DNA from 4 places in the Streptomyces glaucus genome. Region 3 is predicted to be linked to each of the others. Evidence: riboswitches for the same ligand, from Rfam matches in the RefSeq annotation. Region 3 holds a riboswitch; each other region holds the start of a gene.
What was found. A riboswitch is a leader RNA that binds a small molecule or an ion and turns the genes downstream of it on or off. The one in region 3 is predicted to bind cyclic di-AMP.

Region 1: it holds a riboswitch for cyclic di-AMP, as region 3 does, so the genes downstream of both, ABD363_RS02935 (M23 family metallopeptidase) here and ABD363_RS12050 (M23 family metallopeptidase) in region 3, are expected to answer to the same signal.
Region 2: it holds a riboswitch for cyclic di-AMP, as region 3 does, so the genes downstream of both, ABD363_RS19795 (transglycosylase family protein) here and ABD363_RS12050 (M23 family metallopeptidase) in region 3, are expected to answer to the same signal.
Region 4: it holds a riboswitch for cyclic di-AMP, as region 3 does, so the genes downstream of both, ABD363_RS02175 (transglycosylase SLT domain-containing protein) here and ABD363_RS12050 (M23 family metallopeptidase) in region 3, are expected to answer to the same signal.

The regions. Positions count from the first base shown of each region.
Region 1 is NZ_BAAATK010000003.1:5,123-10,577, forward strand. It holds gene ABD363_RS02920 (hypothetical protein) at 1-44, shown strand, start outside; gene ABD363_RS02925 (MBL fold metallo-hydrolase) at 232-1,458, opposite strand; gene ABD363_RS02930 (SGNH/GDSL hydrolase family protein) at 1,975-2,760, opposite strand; gene ABD363_RS02935 (M23 family metallopeptidase) at 3,039-3,998, opposite strand; cyclic di-AMP (ydaO/yuaA leader) riboswitch at 4,003-4,163, opposite strand; gene ABD363_RS02940 (alpha-galactosidase) at 4,474-5,455, opposite strand, start outside.
Region 2 is NZ_BAAATK010000026.1:27,953-33,407, forward strand. It holds gene ABD363_RS19780 (DUF501 domain-containing protein) at 1-449, opposite strand, end outside; gene ABD363_RS19785 (FtsB family cell division protein) at 486-962, opposite strand; gene eno (phosphopyruvate hydratase) at 1,077-2,366, opposite strand; gene ABD363_RS19795 (transglycosylase family protein) at 2,723-3,499, opposite strand; cyclic di-AMP (ydaO/yuaA leader) riboswitch at 3,504-3,672, opposite strand; gene ABD363_RS19800 (transglycosylase family protein) at 3,849-4,979, opposite strand; gene ABD363_RS19805 (cytochrome P450 family protein) at 5,207-5,455, opposite strand, start outside.
Region 3 is NZ_BAAATK010000012.1:46,729-52,183, forward strand. It holds gene ABD363_RS12060 (M16 family metallopeptidase) at 1-720, shown strand, start outside; gene ABD363_RS12055 (M16 family metallopeptidase) at 717-2,105, shown strand; cyclic di-AMP (ydaO/yuaA leader) riboswitch at 2,295-2,494, shown strand; gene ABD363_RS12050 (M23 family metallopeptidase) at 2,508-3,260, shown strand; gene ABD363_RS12045 (GntR family transcriptional regulator) at 3,531-4,226, shown strand; gene ABD363_RS12040 (HPr family phosphocarrier protein) at 4,429-4,710, opposite strand; gene ABD363_RS12035 (bifunctional acetate--CoA ligase family protein/GNAT family N-acetyltransferase) at 4,887-5,455, shown strand, end outside.
Region 4 is NZ_BAAATK010000002.1:143,431-148,885, forward strand. It holds gene ABD363_RS02165 (LolA family protein) at 1-1,140, opposite strand, end outside; gene ABD363_RS02170 (polyprenyl synthetase family protein) at 1,407-2,417, opposite strand; cyclic di-AMP (ydaO/yuaA leader) riboswitch at 2,992-3,154, shown strand; gene ABD363_RS02175 (transglycosylase SLT domain-containing protein) at 3,157-3,642, shown strand; gene ABD363_RS02180 (HAD family hydrolase) at 3,661-4,473, opposite strand; gene ABD363_RS02185 (GNAT family N-acetyltransferase) at 4,758-5,455, shown strand, end outside.

The sequences.
Region 1 (5,455 bases), on a different contig from region 3:
CGGTCCGCGACTCGTCGGCGCAGGCGGTCGCCGCCGCGGGCTGACGGCGGCGGGATGCGGGGGCGGCACCCGGTCGTCCGTCGAGCGCCGCTCCCGCGCGGTCCGGGGAAGAAGGAGTTCCGCCCTGCTGTCCGGCCGGACCGCGCGCCGCGTCCGGCGACGTCCGGGGGCGGCCGTCCGGCTTCCGGCGGGGCTGCCGGGATGCCGGCACGCGCCTCAGCTCGTCCGCGGTCAGCCCTCGCCCACGAGGTCGAGGCCGTCACGGGACGTCTCCGGGGTGATCTCCGGGACGGGCCACTTGCGGTTCAGCGGCAGGGACACCTCCCGCCACCAGGGGTGCGTGGGGAGGTCTCCGGCGGGCTCGAAGGGCCGGCCCGGGACCGGGACGGCGATCGCCTGTCCGACCGCGTCGGCCGCGGCCAGCGTCCACTCCCCCGGCTCGGCCCAGGGATGCGACGCGAGGTTGAACGTCCCCCAGTGGATCGGCAGCAGCACCCCGCCCGGACCGCCCCCCTGCAGGTCGAGGTGGGCCTGCACCCCCTGGGCGGGCGTCATGTGGATGTCCGGCCACGGCCCGGGCAGCGGCGTGGAGTCCGTGTGGTCCTTGGGCCAGAACTCGCTGTACGCGCCGATCTGGATCATCGTGGCGTCGAACGGGCCGTGCCCGGCGCCGATGTCCTTGAAGCCCTCGAAGTACCCGGTGTCGCCGCTGTGGTAGACCCGGTGCTCCTCACCGGCGACGACCCAGGAGGCCCACAGCGTGTGCTGGGTGTTGCGCAGGCCGCGGCCGCAGAAGTGGCGGGCCGGGGTGGCGGTCAGGGTGAGGCCGCCGACCTCCGTCGTCTCGTGCCAGTCCAGCTCGCGCAGCCGGCCGGCGGAGACACCCCAGTGCTCGAGGTGGGCGCCGACCCCGAGCGGCACGGCGAACAGGGTGTCCGTGCCGGCCAGCGCCTTGATCGTGGGCATGTCCAAGTGGTCGTAGTGGTCGTGCGAGACGACGACGACGTCGACCGGGCCGAGCGCGGCGAGCGGCACCGGAACCGGGTGCAGCCGGCGCGGTCCGGCGAAGGCGAACGGCGAACAGCGCTCGCCCCACACGGGGTCGAACAGCACCCGCTGCCCGTCGATCTCCGCCAGCACGCTGGAGTGGCCCATCCAGGTCAGGCGCAGCCCGGTGGCGGGGGGCCGGGATATGTCGGCGAGCGTGGTGGCGTGCACCGGGACGGCGCCCCGCGGGGCGCGGCGGGCGCGCGCCTCCCGGTCGAGGTAGACCTTCGCGAGGTCCTTCCCCGAGCCGGAGGGCCGGGTCCGGGCGGGGCCGCCGGGGTTCTGGAACACCCCGTTCGCGAAGTGGGGCGATCTGCGGATGCGCGCCATGCGCTCCCCGCTCGGGTCCACGCCGAAGGCCGCGGGCCGCAGCGCGCTGACCCCCGAGTTCAGGGAACGGAAACCGGCCACGGTACCTCCAGGTGGAGTCGATCAGGCTCTCCATTATGGCCGCCCCCTTCGATCCGCCGGCCCGCTTCGCCGTTCCCGCCGCTGCCGCGTCCGGGCCGCCCGCGCGCCGTATCCGTGAGGGCGCCCGTGCGCGGCGCCGTGGCGGCATCCGGGGAGTGGTCCCACGGCCCGTGCCCCCGCCCGCCCCGCCCCGGCCCCTCTTCCTCCGCCTGGTGGCGTGGTCCTCCGGGCGCACCTGCGGCGAGGTCCCCGGCCCCGGCGGGCGCTGGGCCACCACCCGCGCGCTTTGTGGCTCGAGCGGTCCCCGTGGCGAGGCGGGACCGGTTCGGTCCCGCCCGGAGGTGCGGTGCCGCGGCCGGTCGCTTCCCCGGCGGGCCCGCCGGGGGCCGACGCCGCACCCGGGCCTGGTGCCGGGTGCGGAAGGGGCGGGCGCCGTCCGGGAACCGGGGCCGGGGTTCTGCGGGCGGTCACGGACCCGGGAGATCCGGGCTGCCCCCGCTCCTGCTCAGCCCCGGCTCAGGCCACCGAAGCGATCCGCATCCTGATGTCCTCCAGCGCCAGCCGCCCCTTCGCCGTCACCCGGTCCCCGGACGACTCCCCGCGCAGCCTGCGCCCGATCCACGGCACCAGGTAGTCGCGCGCCCACTGCACGTCGTCCCGGCGGATCTCCAGGGTGCCGCGCGGCGGCAGCGGCGGCCAGGGCTGCTCCGGGTCGGCCGGCACCTCCAGGCCGAGGACCTGCCCGGCGCGCAGCGCCACGCGCGTGTGCCCCTCGGGCGACAGGTGCAGCCGGTCGGCGTCCCAGGCCCTGCGGTCCTGGACGCTCCGGAGCGACCACAGGTCGAGCACCGGACAGCCGTACCGGTCGGCGATGGCCCGCACGTGCCCGTTGTACGTGGCGATCTTGCCGCGCAGATGCTTGAGCACGGGCACCCCGCGGGTGTCGAAGCCGGTCGTCACCATGACGGTGCCGGCCGCCTCGGTGAGCGCGGCGACCGCCCGTTCGAAGCGCTCGGCCACGTCGTCCGGGTCGGTGCCGGGCCGGATGATGTCGTTGCCCCCCGCGCAGAACGAGACCAGGTCCGGCGCCAGTTCGACGGCCCGCGGCACCTGGTCCGCCACGATCTGGTCGAGCAGCTTGCCGCGTACGGCGAGGTTGGTGTAGGTGAAGTCGCCTTCCGGCCTGAGGTCCGCGAGCAGCACGGCGAGCCGGTCGGCCCAGCCGACGAACGCCCCGTCGGGGCCGGGGTCGCCGACGCCCTCGGTGAAGCTGTCCCCCACCGCAACGTACGACCCGATCACTGATCTGCTGTCACTCTTCGAATCGTCTGCCACATGACCATGATTCACCGTGGAATGTGACCTACGCGACCGTAAGGAGGGGTTGACGGGCGGTGAGATAAGCCACTCCTAAAGTGTTGGCCAATTCCGGAATAGGGCTTTGTCCAGGGGTGTTGGCGCCCCGGACCCGTTGCTCGCGGAGCACGGCGGCCGGATCCGGGGACCGAAGACCGAAGGCCGGACCCGGGGATCGGGGTCCGGCCTTCGGCGGCTCGTCGGGCGGGCGGTGCCGGCCGGTGTCAGATGGAGACGCCGTGCGAGCGGAGGTAGGCCACCGGGTCCACGTCCGAGCCGTAGTTCGGCGTGGTGCGGATCTCGAAGTGCAGGTGCGGCCCGGTCACGTTGCCGGTCGCGCCGGACAGGCCGACCTGCTGACCGGCGGTCACGGTCTGACCGGTCGAGACCGACAGCGAGGACAGGTGGGCGTACTGGGCGTAGTGGCCGTCGTCGAGCTTGATGACGACCTGGTTGCCGTACGCGCCGCCCCAGCCCGCGGAGACGACCGTGCCCGCGGCCACCGCCTTGAGGGAGGTGCCGGTCGGGACGACGAAGTCGACACCGGTGTGGTAGCCGCTGGACCACATGCTGCCGGCCACGCGGTAGGCGGTGCCGACGCCGGCGCCGCTCACCGGGAGGGTGTAGCCGCTGGAGGCGTTCGTGGTGCCGGCGGACTGCCCGGCGGCCGCGTCCTGCTCGGGGGACGCGGCCGACGAGGGCTTCGACGGGGCGGACTGCGTGGACTCGGAGGGCTGCGCGGGCTCCGCCGACGGCTGCGCCGCGGAGGACTCGGGGGACTCCGACGGGGAGGAGGACTCGGCGGTGCTCGTCGCGGCCTTCTTGCCGAGCGCGAGCTTCAGGCCGGGGTGGATCAGCGACGGGTCGTCACCGACGGCCTCGCGGTTGTCCGCGTACAGCTTCTTCCAGCCGCCGCTGACGTTCTCCTCGTCGGCGATCTTCGAGAGGTAGTCGCCGGCCTTCACGGTGTAGGTCCGCGTGCCCGTGTTCTCGTCCGCGGTCGTCCTCTCGGCGGCCGGCAGGGACTGGACGGCCTTTTCCGGGACGGACTGGGCGGGCGCGGCGTGGGCACCCGTGGCTCCCAGGAGCGGGAGGGCGAGCGCGGCGCCGCCGGTTCCGGCGGCGGCGATGGAACGGGTGAAACGCTGGGTCTTGCTGCGGCGGTGCTTACCCTTCGCGGGCATGGCGCATTCCTCTCCGGCGCCTGCGAGGTGAGCTGTCGGGTGCGGACTGGAGATGTCCGGTCGCGCCGAGGGGCGCGGCTTTACCCCAAGCCTGGTCCGGGAACCGGAACAGGCAGTCGTACCTGTGGGTCCCCCGCTCCTGCCGTACACGGGTGGGTGGGTGTGCGGGCTCCGGTCGGCGGCAGGATTCGGCGTCCGTCCGGATCGGTGGCGAACGTAAGCGACCAGGACGCACAGGGACAAGCGAAGGTTGTGCGGAATTGCGGATCGACTTGATCCACTACTGGAATCCCCGGTCACCCTCCGTCGATTTCGGCCCTGTTTCCTTTCCGGAAATCCCTTGTGGGTCACGCGAATTACGTGAGCATGACGGGCAACGGACGGTCACGGGTATGACGCTCCTCACGTGACGCCGCTCCAGCTCCCCTCAGCGCGCAGGGAGTTACAGCAAAAGCCGCCAATACGGACAGAAGGGTCAGAGGCGACGCAAGTGGATGACCGTCGCATCGAGGTCGCCTCGCAACCCGGTCCGCAGCCCGTGGTGCAACAGCACCGCCCCCCGGTGCACTTCGCCCGTTTCGCGGCATTCATACGATGCTGCCGGGTCGAGACCACGCAGCCGGAGCGCCGGGACGGGCTCGCCGTGGTGCTGCGCCTGGAGCCAGGCGAGGACGGCGGTCTCGTCGCCGAGCACGTACTGCACGGCGCTCAGGCCGCCCCGGGGCGGCCTGAGCCGGTGGAGCTCCCCGCGCTGCACCAGGGGCCGGATCTCCTTGTAACGGCTCACCCACTCCCGGGCCTCGGCGAGCTCCTCCCCGGTCCACTTCGTGAGGTCGCCGCCGATGCCGAGCACCCCGGCCATGGCGCTCACGAACCGGAACCGCAGGGAGCTCTTCCGGCCGTTGAGCATGGCGTTCGGGCTGTCGGTGACCCAGGCGGCCATCACGCGGGCCGGGTGGATCTGGCTGAAGCCCTCCTGGATGGCGAGCCGGTCGAGCGGGTCGGTGTTGTCCGAGGTCCACACCTGGTCGGTGCGGGCGAGCACGCCGAGGTCGATCCGGCCGCCGCCGCCCGAGCAGGACTCGAAGGCGACCCCCGGGTGGGCCGCCCGCAACCGGTCCAGCAGCGCGTACAGGGCGCGCACATGGTCGACCCACAGCCGCTGCGGATACGGGTCGCCGGGCCAGCCCGCGTCGGTGAAGCAGCGGTTGAAGTCCCACTTGACGTAGTCGATCGGGGCGCTGGAGAGGAGCCCGTCGAGCTGCTCCCACAGGTACTCCCGGACGTCCTCGCGGGCGAGGTTGAGGACGAGCTGATGGCGGAACTCCGTCCGCCTGCGTCCCTTCTGGTGCTGCACCCAGTCCGGGTGGGCGCGGTACAGGTCGCTGTCCGGGTTGACCATCTCGGGCTCGACCCAGATGCCGAACCGCATGCCGAGGCCGTGCACGTACGCGGCG
Region 2 (5,455 bases), on a different contig from region 3:
AGCGGGTTCACGCCCGGGCCGGCCGCCAGCGAATGGGCGACCAGGACGTGCAGGCACTTCACCCGGTCCGGCATGCCGCCGGCGCTGGGGAAGCCCGTCAGCTCCTCGATCTCGTCCCGGCGCCGGATGTAGTCCTCGTGCGCGGCGCGGTAGGCGGCGGCCAGCTCCGGGTCGGTGCCCAGCCGGGCCGTCATCTCCTTCATCACGCCCTCCGCCTCCAGCGTGCCGATCGCCGAGGAGGCGCGCGGGCACGTCAGGTAGTACAGCGTGGGGAAGGGCGTGCCGTCGGGCAGCCGCGGCGCCGTCTCCACGACGTCCGGCTGTCCGCACGGACAGCGGTGCGCGATGGCGCGCAGCCCGCGCGGCGGGCGCCCGAGCTGCTGCTTGAACGCCTCGACGTCCGCGTCGGTGGGCTCGGTGCGCCCGGTGGGCGGCGGTGGGGTTTCCATGGCCGTACGAATGTCTCTCTGCTGTCGGTAAGGGGTTCACCGGGCGGAGGCGTCGGACCTGTCGACTCCGTCCCAGAGGTTCGCGTACCAGGGGCGGTCGGCCGTCCCCCGGTCGGCTCGGGACTGCCGGGCCGGGTCCGGGTCGATCATGACGTACCCCGTCTCCCCGGGCATCACGTAGTGCAGCCGTCGCCGGATCTGCTGCTCGGCGTACGCGTCGTCCTGCCAGCGCGCCTTGAGGTCGCGCAGCCGTTCGACCCGCTCACTGGCCTGCTGCTTCTGCCGCTCCAGGTCGGCGATCTCGGCGCGCTGGGAGACGTACTGCCGCATCGGGTAGGCGAGGGCCACGATCAGGGAGCAGACCACCATGGCGAGCAGCGCGGCCCGGCCGGTGAGCCGGGGGCGGCGGGCCTGACGCCGGGTCTGGGAGCGGTAGACCCGGGCCGCCGTCTGCTCGCCGAGCAGCCGCAGTCTGGTCGCGGTGGAGAAACGGTCCCGGTTCTTCACGGGCATCTCGGCTCTCGCCTCCCCTTCCACGCGCGTACGTCCCCGCACACGGTACGGGACCGGGTGCGGGGACGTACGTACGGCGTCTCCTTCAGGAGCGGCGCTCGGCCCTTGCCGGGCTCACCGGTTCGCGGAGCGGAACCGCGGGAAGGCGCTGCGGCCGGCGTACACCGCGGCGTCGTCGAGGATCTCCTCGATGCGCAGCAGCTGGTTGTACTTGGCGACGCGCTCGGAGCGGGCCGGGGCGCCGGTCTTGATCTGGCCGCAGTTGGTGGCGACGGCCAGGTCGGCGATGGTGACGTCCTCGGTCTCGCCGGAGCGGTGGGACATCATGCACTTGTAGCCGTTGCGCTGGGCCAGCTCGACGGCGTCCAGGGTCTCGGTCAGCGAGCCGATCTGGTTGACCTTGACCAGCAGGGCGTTGCCGATGCCCTCGTCGATGCCGCGCTGGAGGCGCTCGGGGTTGGTGACGAACAGGTCGTCGCCGACGAGCTGGACCTTGTCACCGAGCTTGGCGGTGATGTCCTTCCAGCCGTCCCAGTCCTCCTCGCTCAGCGGGTCCTCGATGGAGACCAGCGGGTAGGCGTCGACCAGCTCCGCGTAGTACGCGGTCATCTCCTCGGCGGTGCGCTCCTTGCCCTCGAAGACGTAGCGGCCGTCCTTGTGGAACTCGGTGGCGGCGACGTCCAGGGCCAGGGCGATCTGCTCGCCGGGCTGGTAGCCGGCCTCCCTGATGGCCTCCAGGATGAGGTCGAGGGCCTCGCGGTTGGAGCCGAGGTTCGGGGCGAAGCCGCCCTCGTCGCCGAGGCCGGTGGACAGGCCCTTGGACTTCAGGACCTTCTTCAGGGTGTGGTAGACCTCGGCGCCCCAGCGCAGGGCCTCGGAGAAGGACTCCGCGCCGATCGGGGCGATCATGAACTCCTGGATGTCCACGTTGGAGTCGGCGTGCGCGCCGCCGTTCAGGATGTTCATCATCGGCACCGGCAGCAGGTGCGCGTTCGGGCCGCCCAGGTAGCGGAACAGCGGCAGGTCGCTGGCCTCGGAGGCGGCGTGGGCGACGGCCAGGGAGACGCCGAGGATGGCGTTGGCGCCGAGGGAGCCCTTGTTGTCGGTGGCGTCCAGGTCGAACATGGCCTGGTCGATCAGGCGCTGCTCGGTGGCGTCGTAGCCGACCAGCTCCGGGCCGATCTGCTCGATGACGGCCAGGACGGCCTTCTCGACGCCCTTGCCCTGGTAGCGGCTCGAGTCGCCGTCGCGGAGCTCGATGGCCTCGAAGGCGCCCGTGGAGGCGCCGGACGGGACGGCGGCACGGCCCGTGCTGCCGTCGTCGAGGCCGACCTCGACCTCGACCGTGGGGTTGCCTCGGGAGTCCAGGATTTCCCGGGCTACGACGACGTCGATGGACGGCACGAGCATCTCCTTCTTGAATGTGACGCGGGTTGGCAGGACCGTGACGGCTCCGCGAGTGAACCGTGGTGGCTCTGCGAGACGAGCCTAACCGGCTCGGGGCGATCGGCCAGCCGGTCACCCCTTGCACGGGGGAACCGGGAGTAAATTGTTTCCCGGCGGAACAAAGAGGTCAACGGGCGGCCGCGCCCCCTCCCGCGCCCGTACGCCCCCAGCCACGCAAAAGCCCCGCCCCGGTGCGTACGGGGGAACACGCACCGGGGCGGGGAGCCCGTGGGGACGGGGGGACGGCCCTCACGGGGCTTCCATGACGGAGGACCCGGATGTGAGGGCGCTGTGGCCGGCCCGGGAGCCGCCTCTTACTTCAGGTGCAGCTGCTGGCCCGGGTAGATGAGGTCGGCGTCCTCGACGATGTCCTTGTTCAGCTCGAACAGCTTCGCCCAGCCGCCCCGGACGTCGTGCTCCGCGGCGATCGAGCTGAGGGTGTCGCCCTCGACGACCTTGTACTCGCCGTCGCCCTTCTTGACCTTCTCGCCGGTCGGGGTGGTGACGGTCTTCTGGGCGGCCGGACGCTCGGCGGAGCGGGAGGCCGGCTGCTCGGTGGAGCGGGTGGTGGTCCCGGTGTTCTGCGAGGAGCCGCCCGAGGCCCCGCCGGACCAGTCGTTCGAGGCCCCGCCGGACGAGCCGTTGGAGGCCCCGCCGGACGAGCCGTTCGAGGAGGAGCCGTTCGACGAACCGCTCGACGCGGAACCGCCGCTGTACGCGGCGCCCGACAGGTTCTTGCCGCAGACCGGCCAGGCGCCCTTGCCCTGGCCCGCGAGGACCTTCTCGGCGATCTCGATCTGCTGCGCCTTGGTGGCCTGGTCGGCGGTGGCGGCGTACGCCGTGCCGCCGTACGCGGCCCAGGTGGAGGCGGAGAACTGCAGACCGCCGTAGTAGCCGTTGCCGGTGTTGATGGACCAGTTGCCGCCGGACTCGCACTGGGCGACGGCGTCCCACTCGGAGGCGGTGGCCGCGGAGGCCGTGCCGGACGCCATCAGCGGGGCGGCGACGGCGGCGCCGGTCACACCGGCGATGGCGATGGCACGGGTGGCCTTGTTCGGACGACGGTGCTTGCCCTTGCCGGAAAACAGCATGGTTGGATCCCCTCACCGACGCCTGCGAGGTGAGCTGTCGGGTTCGGGCCGGTCGAGTTGCCCGGCCGCGTCCCTCGCGGGACACGGCTTCACCCCTAGCCGGTTCCGGCCTCAACTGCCGGTTCCGGCGCCTACCTTGGTTCCCCCGCTCCTGCCCACGGCGCTTGACGCGACGACTGTTCCCGGGCGGCCGCTGGCAGGATTCGGCGTTGCGGCAGCCGGGGCCCGCGGTGGCGAGCGGTCACGACCGTAGGCAGGCACGCCGCGGAATTTCAAAGACGATCAGGGCTTCTGAGATCTATCTCTCACTGCGCTTATATGCGACATTCAGCGGGAAACCCGACGCCAACTACCGTCGTTCTCCGCTCGGTTCGGCCCCGACCTCGAGCGTCTGACCGGGGACGATGGTGTTCGGGTCGGCGCCGACGACGTCCCTGTTGCCGTCGTACAGGGTGCGCCATCCGCCTTGGAGGTCAAGGGAGTCGGCGATGGTCCAGAGAGTGTCGCCGGAACGGACGGTGTACGAGCCGTCGACGTCCTCGCGCGTGGCGTCGTCGCCGCGGGAGGCGTGCCGGCCGGAGGAGGCGCTCCTGCGGTCCTCGACCGCCTCTTCGTCGGCGCTGGGGCCGCGGTGGCGGCCGATGCCGGCGGATCCGGTGTCGACCAGATAGGAAGTCCCCACGCTCTGTCCAGAGTTGTCCGCTTCGTCACTCCTGGGGGCGACGCTGGGCGAACCGCCACTTTCCCGGACATCGGCGGACGTGTCGGACTCGGCGGATTCGTCCTTCGCGTTTGACGCATCGTCGGGCGCGGTGGACGGGGACGCCGGGGCCGAAGGCGAGGAGGGAGAGGAAGGACCGGGAGACGTTTCGGGAGACGCCTCATGGGATGTTTCGGGCGAGTCGGACGAGTCACCCGAACCGGGCCGCTCCGAGGAGTCCTTCGCCCCTTCGGCGTCTTCCGAGCCGGCCGATCCCCCCGAACCGGCCGGACTTCCCGATTCCGCCGGGCTCGTCGGCTCTGCCGTGTTCCGGGAGTCCGCGGAACCGCCGGTGTCCTCGCCGGCCGGCTTCCCCTCCGACGCGCCGGCGCCGGTGGACGCCGGGTCGTCCACGAGCCCGGCGAGCAGGCCGCACGTCGGCCACGCGGCGATGCCCTGGTCGGCGAGCATCTTCTCGGCGACGGATATCTGCTGGGACCGGCTGGCCTGGTCGGCGCTGGCCGCGTACGCCAGACCGCCGTACTTCTCCCAGTCCTCCTGGGACAACTGCAGGCCGCCGTAGTAGCCGTTGCCGGAGTTCTCGCTCCAGGCGCCGCCGGTCTCGCACTCGGCGACCCGGTCCCAGGCCGCGCCGTCGGCCGCGCTGGCGCCGGAGGCCCCGAGGAGCGGGATCGCGATGGCGGAGCCGGTCACTCCGGCGGCGACGACGAGGGCCGGAGCCTGGCGGGGGCGGCGGTGACGACCGTTCCCGGAGAGCATACGGGGACCTTTCCCGAGACAGCACGGACGGCGCGGCGGAGCGCACTCGGCGCCGCGCTGATGGGTGAACGTATCCGCAGGAGATCGCTTGTCACAAGTTCATGCCGCACAGATCACGTGAAGATCACAGCCTTGAGGGCGTGTCACGTTTGCGGCGGCACGCGGCGGCTGTCAGCCCTTCGCTCCGTGTCGGTCACGGCCGCCGGGCGCGTCCGGCTCCGTGTCGGTCACGGCCCGCCGGGCGCGTCCGGTTCCGTGGCCGGCACGGCGTGCCGTACGGGGGTGAAGGCGACCGGCAGCGTGCGCAGGCCCCGCATGATGAGCCCGCCGCGCCAGCGCAGTTCGGCCGGGTCCACCGCGAGCCGCAGGTCGGGCAGGCGGGTGAGGAGCGTGGCGAGCGCGGTCCGGCCCTCCAGGCGGGCGAGCGGGGCGCCGAGGCAGTAGTGGATGCCGTGGCCGTATCCGAGGTGCTGGTT
Region 3 (5,455 bases):
GAGCAGACGCTCGCCTGGGTCGAGAAGTACTTCGGCTCCATCCCGGCCCACGACGGCAAGCCGGAGCCCCGGGACGGCTCGCTGCCCGACATCATCGGCCGGCAGCTGCGCGAGGTCGTCGAGGAGGAGGTCCCGGCGCGCGCCCTGATGGCGGCCTACCGCCTGCCGCACGACGGCACGCGCGCGTGCGACGCGGCCGACCTGGCGCTCACCGTCCTGGGCGGCGGCGAGTCCTCCCGCCTGTACAACCGGCTCGTCCGGCGCGACCGCACGGCGGTGGCGGCCGGGTTCGGCCTGCTGCGGCTGGCCGGTGCGCCCTCGATGGGCTGGCTGGACGTGAAGACGTCCGGTGACGTCGAGGTGCCCGTCATCGAGGCCGCCGTCGACGAGGAGCTCGCCCGGTTCGCCGAGGAGGGCCCCACGGCCGAGGAGATGGAGCGCGCCCAGGCCCAGCTGGAGCGCGAGTGGCTGGACCGGCTCGGCACGGTCGCGGGCCGCGCCGACGAGCTGTGCCGGTACGCGGTCCTCTTCGGCGACCCCCAGCTCGCCCTGACCGCCGTCCAGCGCGTGCTGGAGGTGACGGCGGAGGAGGTGCAGGAGGTGGCCAAGGCCCGCCTGCGCCCCGACAACCGCGCGGTGCTCGTCTACGAGCCGGTCGCCACCGAGGCCGGGGAAGCGGACGCCGCGGCCACCGACGACAACGAGGAGACGGCGAAGTGACCGAGCTCGCCACGATGGAGTTCCACCCCCGGCCCGAGGGAGGCGAGCCCAGGCCCTGGGCGTTCCCGGCCCCCACGCGCGGGACGCTCGGCAACGGCCTGACGGTCCTGCGCTGCCACCGCCCCGGCCAGCAGGTCGTCGCCGTCGAGGTCCTCCTCGACGCCCCCCTGGACGCCGAGCCGGCCGGCCTCGACGGCGTCGCCACGATCATGGCGCGGGCCTTCGCCGAGGGCACCGACAAGCACTCCGCCGAGGAGTTCGCCGCCGAGCTGGAGCGCTGCGGCGCCACCCTCGACACGCACGCCGACCACCCCGGCGTACGCCTGAGCCTGGAGGTGCCGGCCTCCCGCCTGGCCAAGGCGCTCGGGCTGATCGCCGACGCCCTCAGGTCGCCCGCGTTCGCGGACGGCGAGGTGGAGCGGCTGGTGCGCAACCGGCTCGACGAGATCCCGCACGAGCTGGCCAACCCCGCCCGCCGGGCCGCCAAGGAGCTCTCCAGGGAGCTGTTCCCGGCGAGTTCGCGCATGTCGCGCCCGCGCCAGGGCACCGAGGAGACGGTCGCGAACATCGACTCCGCGGCCGTCCGCGCCTTCTACGAGAAGCACGTCCGCCCCGCCACGGCCACCGCCGTGGTCGTCGGCGACCTCACCGGCATCGACCTCGACGCGCTGCTCGGCGACACGCTCGGCGCGTGGACCGGCTCCCCGGCCGAGCCGCGGCCCGTGCCCCCGGTGATCGCCGACGACACCGGCCGGGTGGTCGTCGTGGACCGCCCCGGCGCCGTCCAGACGCAGCTGCTGATCGGCCGCACCGGCCCGGACCGGCACGACGGCGTGTGGCCCGCGCAGGTGCTCGGCACGTACTGCCTCGGCGGCACCCTCACCTCCCGCCTGGACCGCGTCCTGCGCGAGGAGAAGGGCTACACCTACGGCGTGCGGGCGTTCGGGCAGGTCCTCAGGTCCTCCCCGGAGGGCACCGGCGCCGCGATGCTCGCCATCAGCGGCTCCGTGGACACCCCGAACACCGGCCCCGCCCTGCGGGACCTGTGGACGGTGCTGCGCACGCTCGCCGAGGAGGGGCTCACCGACGCCGAGCGCGACGTCGCCGTGCAGAACCTGGTGGGCGTGGCGCCGCTGAAGTACGAGACCGCGGCGGCCGTCGCCGCCACCCTGGCCGACCAGGTCGAGCAGCACCTGCCCGACGACTACCAGGCCACGCTGTACCGCCGGCTCGCCGAGACCGGCACCGTGGAGGCCACCGCGGCGGTCGTGAACGCCTTCCCGGTGGACCGCCTGGTGACCGTCCTCGTCGGTGACGCGGCGCAGATCAAGGAGCCGGTGGAGGCCCTCGGCATCGGTGAGGTCACCGTGGTGTCCGCCGAGTAGCGGCACGCGCGCGGGAGCCCTGGCGACGGATACGTCACCAGGGCTCCCTTATGCCCGGATTGGGGTGGAGGTTGCCTGTCCGGCCTGTGGGATGCGCTACAAAACCCGTGTCGTGTTTGGGGTTTGCGGACCGGCGCGCTTAACGTCTTCCGGGCTGTCCGTCAGGCAGTGCGCCGCACCCGCGGCAGCGGGCAGCCATCGCCGAATCCCCGTACGGCGCGAGCCGGGGGAGCCGGGGACCCACCCTCCTCCCGCCGCCTCCGCGGCTGGAGGGGACCAGCAGTCCCCCCGGGGTGAATCGGGCGCCCGCGCGAGCGCGAGGGGGCCCGTAGGAGACCTTCCTGCTCCGAACCCGTCAGCTAACCCGGCAGGCGAGAGGGAAGGAAAGGACCAGCACACTTCATGGCGTTCACCCGCGCCACCGGGAAGCACCGCCGTTCCGGCCGGACGCACCGCACCACCGCCCGCGCGGCGGGCGTCGCGGCCCTCACCACCACCGGTGTCATCGGCGCCGCCGCGGCCCCCGCCCTCGCCGCCGAGCAGACCGGCCTCACCCCCGTCCTCGCCCTCGGGGAGTCCTTGGCCGACCAGATCGAGGCCCAGGCCGCCGCCCAGAAGCAGGCCGCCGAGGAGGCCGCCGCCGAGCAGCGGGCCGCCCGGATCGCGCGCAAGGAGGCGGCCGAGGCGGCGAAGAAGGCGCGCGAGGCCAAGGAGCGCGCCGCCCGCGAGGCCGAGCGCAAGCGCCTGAACACCTACGTGCCGCCCATCGCCGGCTCCTACGTCTCCACCGGCTACCGGGCCGGCGGCGCCGTCTGGTCCTCCGGCACCCACACCGGCGTCGACTTCCACGCGGCCGGCGGCACCCCCGTCCAGGCGGTCGGCGCCGGCACCGTCGTCGAGGCCGGCTGGGGCGGCGCGTACGGCAACCAGGTCGTGATCAGGATGCACGACGGCACGTACACCCAGTACGGCCACCTGTCGTCCATCGGCGTCTCGGTGGGCCAGGCGGTGCTCCCGGGCCAGCGGATCGGCCTGTCCGGCGCGACCGGCAACGTCACCGGGCCGCACCTGCACTTCGAGGCCCGCACGGCCGCCGGGTACGGCTCCGACATCGACCCGGTCGCCTACCTCCGCTCGCACGGCGTGGACCTCTGACGCCGTACGCCCCGCGCACGGGGTCCGGCCCCGCACGCCCCGCCCGCGGGGCCCGGCGCCGCACGCTCTCGTGAACGTCCGACGGCGGACGGTCGCGTTTCCCGAGGCCCCGGCTCCCCGAGCCGGGGCTTTCGGCGTTCCGCACGGCCGGATGTCCAAAAAATATCCATGATTTCCGGGCCGCCGTCGGAAATTCCGGCTCATTGCAATAGAGTCACGGAACACGCGTCCATCGTCGGCGTTTCACGGGGATTAAGGCGGAGGTCGGTCATGCGTATTCCGGCGCACTCGGTGTGCACGGCCATCCGGGACGACATCGTCGCGGGTGTCCACGAGCGCGGCAGCCGCCTCACCGAGGAACTCCTCGCGCGCCGCTACGGCGTCTCGCGCGTCCCCGTGCGCGAGGCCCTGCGCACCCTGGAGGCCGAGGGCTTCGTGGTGACCCGGCGGCACGCGGGCGCGTGCGTCGCGGAACCCACCGAGCAGGAGGCCGCCGACCTGCTGGAGATGCGCGGGCTCCTGGAGCCGCTCGGCGCCTTCCGGGCCGCCCAGCGGCGCACCGAGGCCCATCTGAAGGTGTTGCGCGGCCTGGTCAGGATCGGCCAGGAGCGCGCCCGCCGGGGCGGCGGCGAGGACCTGCGCTCCCTGGGCGGCTGGTTCCACGAGACGCTCGCCCAGGCCTCCGGCAGCCCCGCCCTGACCGCGACGCTGACCCAGCTGCGCCATAAGATCGCCTGGATGTACACCGTGCAGGCGCCCGCCGGACCCGTGGAGACCTGGGCGGAGCACGGGGCGATCGTGGACGCCGTGGCGCGCGGCGACGGCGAACGCGCGCGGGCGCTGACGGCGCTGCACAACGAGCGCGCGGCCGCCGCGCACCGGCTGCGGTTCGCCCCGGGCGCGGACCGTCCGGAGCGTGTGAGGAACTCGCAACCTCCCGTAAACATGCCGAGCCTGCGGCATTAACAAGGAGGCCGTATACAAAGAGCAGGAAATTCCCGGGGGGATTGTTCCTGCTGCCCGGAAATGAAAAACCCGAAGGGCTTGCCCGGTAATTCGGACGAGCCCTTCGGGGGTGCGGGACGGCGTCCCGGAATCGACGGCGTCCCCGCCGCCGGCCGGAAATCCGGCCGTGCGCGGCCGGCCTCGCGAAAGCCGCGCAGGGGCGTCAGACGGTCTCGGGGAGCTCCTCCAGGCCCTCGGAGACCAGCTTCGCCAGCCGGTCCAGGGCGGTGTCGGCGCCCTCGGCGTCCGACGCGAGGACGATCTCCTCGCCGCCCTGGGCGCCCAGGCTCAGGACGGCCAGCATGGAGGCCGCGTTGACGGGGGTGCCGCCTGCCTTGGCGATCGTCACCGGGACGCCTGCGGCCGTGGCGGCCCGGACGAAGATGGAGGCGGGGCGGGCGTGGAGGCCCTCGGCCCAGCCGACGTTGACGCGGCGCTCAGCCATGTGTTGCTGCCCTTCGGTGTTCAGGGTTGTCTAGACCAGTTTCCCATATCGTGAAGCATGCCCGGAGGAACGCGCGTCCCTCCGGGGCGGCGGCCGGGCCGCGGCCTCGGCCCGGACCTCCGTCCCCCACAGCCTGCCCCGCGCCGTCGCCGGACGCGAGCCTTACGCTGGGGCCCATGCAGACCTCGCCGGACCGGCACGAGTACCCCGCCCACTGGGAGGCCGACGTGGTGCTGCGCGACGGCGGCACCGCGCGCATCCGCCCCATCACCGTCGACGACGCGGACCGGCTGGTCAGCTTCTACGAGCAGGTGTCGGACGAGTCGAAGTACTACCGCTTCTTCGCGCCCTACCCCCGCCTGTCCGCCAAGGACGTCCACCGCTTCACGCACCACGACTTCGTGGACCGGGTGGGACTCGCGGCCACGGTCGGCGGCGAGTTCATCGCCACCGTACGCTACGACCGGATCGGCGCCGGCGGCGCGGCCGTGCCGGCCCACCCGTCCGCGGCCGGCCCCGCCCCGTCCGAGACGGCCGAGGTCGCCTTCCTGGTCCAGGACGCCCACCAGGGCCGCGGCGTCGCCTCCGCCCTCCTCGAACACATCGCCGCCGTCGCCCGGGAGCGCGGCATCCGCCGCTTCGCCGCCGAGGTGCTGCCCGCCAACACCAGGATGATCAAGGTGTTCACGGACGCCGGGTACACCCAGAAGCGCAGCTTCGAGGACGGCGTCGTCCGCCTGGAGCT
Region 4 (5,455 bases), on a different contig from region 3:
CAGGGCGTTGACCAGGCGGGTGGAGAGGACCGTGCCCGTGCCGAACTCTCCGGTCACCCGGTCGCCGAGCGAGTTCAGGAAGCCGTCGAGGTCGCCGCCGGCGCCGGCGGCGGGCAGGCCCCGGCCGCCCGTGTCGAAGACGGCCACCGAGTTCCAGCCCTCGCCGAGGACCTGGAGGCCGTCGAGTTCCTTCGCGAGGTCGGCCTCGGACTTCCGCCCGCTCCCGGACGTCCGCTCGCGCTCGGGCGCCTTCGCCGCCTCGTCCGCCTCGGTGACCTTCGCGCCCTCGGGCGGGGTGAAGTCGAAGGCCGACGCGGCGGGTGCGGCGAAGTCGACCCGGGTGAAGCCCGCGTCCACGACGGCGGCGCCGCCGTCGGCCGGGGTCAGCGTGAACTTCAGCGGCGTCCCGGTCTCGGCGTCCACGGCCACGCTGATCGCGCCGATCGTGGAGCCGGGCCGCTTCGGCTCGACGAGCAGCTTGTACGCGTCCCGGCCGGCGACCCGCACGGTGCCGTCCACGGTCACGGACGTGGTGGCGTCGACCGCCGCCAGGGCCTTCTCGGCGAAGTCCCGGGGCGTGGCGGGAACGCTCCTCTCCCGCTGCTCGCCCGCCCGGTCGGGCACGGTGCCGTGGTAGACCTCGTGGGAGGCGCTGTCGTAGGCCCAGACGTCGTCGCCGTTGTGGATCAGGCTGTACTCGGCGGCGTTCTCCAGCAGGGAGAGCCTCTGCCGGTCGGGGCCGTCGACGGCGACCCGCAGCGTGTGCGTGCCGGAGGCCAGCTCGGTGAGCCTGGCCGACGGGTCGGCGGAGGAGCCCTCGCCGTCCGCCCGCGGGGCGCCGGCGAGCAGTCCGCTCCCCAGTCCGCCGAGGTCCGGCAGCCCCAGGTCGGTGGTGATCTTCACGGTGCCGGACAGCTGCTCCACCTCCGACTCGGCCACCTTCTGGACGAGCTGCTCGGCGGTGATCTCCGGGAGGTCGGGGTCGCCGGAGTCGGCGATCGCGGGGACGAGCCCGATCGTCGCGGCCGCCACCCCCATCACCGCGACCGGTACCACGTACCGTGCGGCCCTGCGCCGGCCGGAACGCCCGTCCTCGGCCTCCCCGGCGGTCGTGCTGTCGTCGGATTCGTACGGTGCCATGTGTGCCCTCCGTCGTCGGCGGCGGCCGGACCACTCCCGTTCGTCCACCCGTGGCCGCCATTCTCACCCGAATCGGTGAGGAGTGGTGATGTCCGTGGTGTCCATCCGACCAAATCGGCCACGCGGAATCGTCAGACCCGGGAGTCAACTCCCCGTACGCCTGCGGTATGACACGGGAGGGCTCACGCCTCCCCCGACCCGTAGGGGTCGCGCGGGAGGACGCCGCCGGGCGGGGGCGGGTGCCGGGAGGTGTTCCGCGGGGCGGTTCAGCCCGCCCGGTGGACCACCGCGTCGCACAGTTCGGTCAGCGCCGTCTTCGCGTCGCACTCCGGCAGCGGCGCCAGCGCCGCGCGCGCCTCCTCGGCGTAGCGCACGGTGTCCCGGCGCGCCTGCTCCAGCGCCGGGTGGGCGCGCAGCAGCGTCAGGGCCTCGGCGTGCCGCGCGTCGTCGGTCAGGTCGGAGTCGAGCAGCTCGCACAGCGCGACGTCCTCGGCCCGCCCCAGCCGGGCCGCCCGCTCCCGCAGCCGCAGCACCGGCAGGGTGGGGATGCCCTCGCGCAGGTCCGTGCCCGGCGTCTTGCCCGACTCGTGCGAGTCGGAGGCGATGTCCAGTACGTCGTCCGCGAGCTGGAAGGCGACGCCGAGCCGCTCGCCGTACTGGGTGAGCACGTCCACGACCGTGTCGTCGGCGCCGGACATCATCGCGCCGAACCGGCAGGAGACCGCCACCAGCGATCCCGTCTTGCCGCCCAGCACGTCCAGGTAGTGCTCGACCGGGTCCCGTCCGTCCCGTGGTCCCGCCGTCTCCAGGATCTGCCCGGTCACCAGGCGCTCGAACGCCTCCGCCTGCACCCGCACCGCCTCCGGGCCGAGGTCGGCCAGGATGTGCGAGGCCCGGGCGAAGAGGAAGTCGCCGGTGAGGACCGCCACCGAGTTGCCCCAGCGGGTGTTCGCGCTGGGCACCCCGCGCCGCACCGCGGCCTCGTCCATCACGTCGTCGTGGTACAGCGTGGCGAGGTGGGTCAGCTCCACGACCACGGCCGACGGCACGACGCCGGGCGCGTACGGGTCCCCGAACTGCGCCGCGAGCATCACCAGCAGCGGCCGGAACCGCTTCCCGCCCGCCCGCACCAGATGCTGGGCGGCCTCGGTGATGAAGGGCACCGCGCTCTTGGTTGCCTCGAGCAACCCTTCCTCGACAGCCGCCAATCCGGCCTGGACATCGGCTTCCAGAGCCTGGTCCCGCACGCTCAGCCCGAACGGCCCGACGACGGTCACGAGGGGTCTCCTGTCTGCTGGTGTCTGCTGGCGATTACACGGTTTGTCGATAGGTCGCTGCCCTCACTCAAGTCAGCGTATCCGGTCACGTTTCGATCACCGATAGGGCCCACGGTTACAGCCCGGGCGATACGGGACCAGGACCGTCATGTTTTTGATCGGTTCATATGAGCGGACATGGAACGACATGGCGTGACCATCCTCACTCCGCGCGCGGCGAACGCGCCCGCCGCCGCCGGCGGCGCACCCGGTCCCCTCCCCGCGTCTCCGCGCCCGGCCCCACGACCGGCCCCTTACGGGCGAGTTGGCCATATTGCCCGTTTTGCCGGTCTTTTCGGTCTCCGTGAGTTGGCTCACGCCCCGGCGCGCCGCGCCGCCCGCCCCGCCTCCTCCCCACCTCCCCGGCCCCGCAAGCGAGTTGCCCCTCGGCGCCCGCGAAGGATCAAGCACCCAAAACACCCCAGAACAAGGTCAACAGGAGCGTTCCGCGAATCCCGCACTTGTTCCGGACATGTGCTCTCGCATACGTTCCCGGCCTGTCGGGCGGACGCCGAATCCTGCCGCCGTCCGCGCCACCCACGACGAACTCACTCGCACGGCAGGAGCGGGGGACCCAGGTAAGCCGCCGTACCGGACGCACCGGTGCGGCTCGGGGTGAAGCCGTGCCCACGGGGCACGACCGGGCACCTCCCGCCCGAACCCGACAGCTCACCTCGCAGGCGTAGGAGAGGAACCGACCATGCCTGCACGCGGCCACCGCCGTACCGCCCGCCTCGCCCGCACGCTCGCCCTCGCCGGCACGGGCGCCGCCGTACTCGCCCTTCCGCTCGTCGGCGCGGCCAGCGCGTCCGCGGCCACCACGGCCGCCACGACGACCGCCGCCACCACCACGGCCACGGCCTACCCGGACAACCTCGACGGCTGGATCCGGGAGGCGCTCGACATCATGGCGCAGAACGGGATCCCCGGCACGTACGACGGCATCCACCGCAACATCATGCGCGAGTCGTCCGGCAACCCGAACGCCGTCAACCTGTGGGACTCCAACGCCGCCGCGGGCACCCCGTCCAAGGGCCTGCTCCAGGTCATCGACCCGACCTTCCAGGCGTACCACGTGGCCGGCACGTCGTGGGACCCGTACGACCCGGTCGCGAACATCACCGCCGCCTGCAACTACGCGGCCCAGCGCTACGGCTCGATCGACAACGTCGCCGGGGCCTACTAGGCCCGCCGAGCCCTCCCTCTAGGCCGCGCCGAACAGCCGCTCGAGGACGACGGCGACGCCGTCGTCCTCGTTCGACCGTGTGATCTCGTCGGCCACCGCCTTGAGGGCGGGATGGGCGTTGGCCATCGCGACGCCGTGGGCCGCCCAGCCGAACATGGGGATGTCGTTGGGCATGTCCCCGAAGGCGATCGTCCGCCGCGGGCCGAGCCCCAGGTGCTCGGCGGCCAGCGCCAGGCCGGTCGCCTTGGTGACGCCGAGCGGCTGCAGCTCGACGGTCCCGGGCCCCGACATGGTGACCGTGGCGAGGGAGCCGACCACCGCGCGGGCCGTCGCCGCCAGTTCGTCGTCGGACAGCTCGGCATGGCGCAGCAGCACCTTGCTGATGGGCGCGCACCACAGGTCGTCGCGCCGTTCGACCCGCACCGCGGGCAGGGTCGGGTGCGGCATCCGGTAGCCGGGCTCGATCAGCGTGAGCCCGTCGACACCGTCCTGGTCGACCGCGGCGTACACCTGCCCCACCTCGGCCTCGATCTTGCCGAGCGCGGTCTCGGCCAGCTCCCGGTCCAGGGTGACCGACCACAGCAGACGGTGCGCGCCGGCGTCGTACACCTGCGCGCCCTGCCCGCACACCGCGAGCCCCCCGCAGCCGAGGTCGTCCAGGAGCGGCCGCACCCTCGGCGCCGGGCGTCCCGTCACCACGAGGTGCTGCGCACCGGCCCGCGCCACCCGCGCGAGCGCGGCGCGCGACCGGTCGGAGAACGTGTCGTCGGCGCGCAGCAGCGTTCCGTCCAGGTCGGTGGCGACGAGTGAGAATGCGGTGAAGGGGGCCATGATCAGAGAATACGGACCGGGCGCCCCGCCGACGCGTCCGGAGCCGGACCGCCCCACGGACCCCGGCGCCCGCGGGGCGTCGGAGACCGCCGGGGAACACGGCGCACACGTGTCCGGAAGTCACCGCCTTCATCCCCCTTCACCGCCTACAGGTGGTTGTGGGCCTCTGCACCGGTTGGCAGCAGCATGGCCCGGTACCTACCGCCGGGGCGGCCCCGGGGGTACCTTCCTTGTGTCCGGGGGGACTTGATCGGGGGGTCAGGTTGAGCAGTGGACGCATTCGCGTGCTGGGGCCGGAGGAGCTCGGCGAGGGGGAGAAGGAGCGCTGGCGGGAGCTGCGCGCCGCGTCGGGCGCGCCGCGCAACCCGTTCATGGAACCGGAGTTCACCGAGGCCGTGAGCCGGGTCCGCCCGCACGCGCGCGTGGCGGTGGTCTACGAGGGCGGCGAGGCGGCCGGTTTCCTGCCCCACGAGCGCGGGCCGCTGGGCCAGGGGCGGGCCGTCGGACTCGGGGTGTCGGACTGTCAGGGCGCGGTGCTGCGCCCGGGCCTCGGCCTGGACGGCCGCGCCCTGCTGCGGGCCTGCGGACTGTCCAGCTACGCCTTCGACAACCTGGAGGCGGAGCAGCGGCTGTTCGTGCCGTACGCCGCCGAGGAGTTCACCACCTACGTCATCGACGTGGGGAAGGGGTACGAGACCTACGAGAACGCCCTGCGCACCCGGTCGCCGAAGTTCCTGAAGACCACGCTCGCCAAGGAACGCCGGCTCGGCCGCCAGGTCGGCGACGTGCGGTTCGTGTTCGACGAGCGGGACCCGGCCGCGCTGCGGGCGCTCGTCGAGTGGAAGTCCGCGCAGTACCGCAGGACCGGGCGCCGGGACCGGTTCGCGCGGGAGTGGATCACCCGGCTCGTGGGGCGGCTCGCCGAGACGCGGACCCCGCAGTGCACGGGCACGCTGTCGGTGCTGTACGCCGCCGGACAACC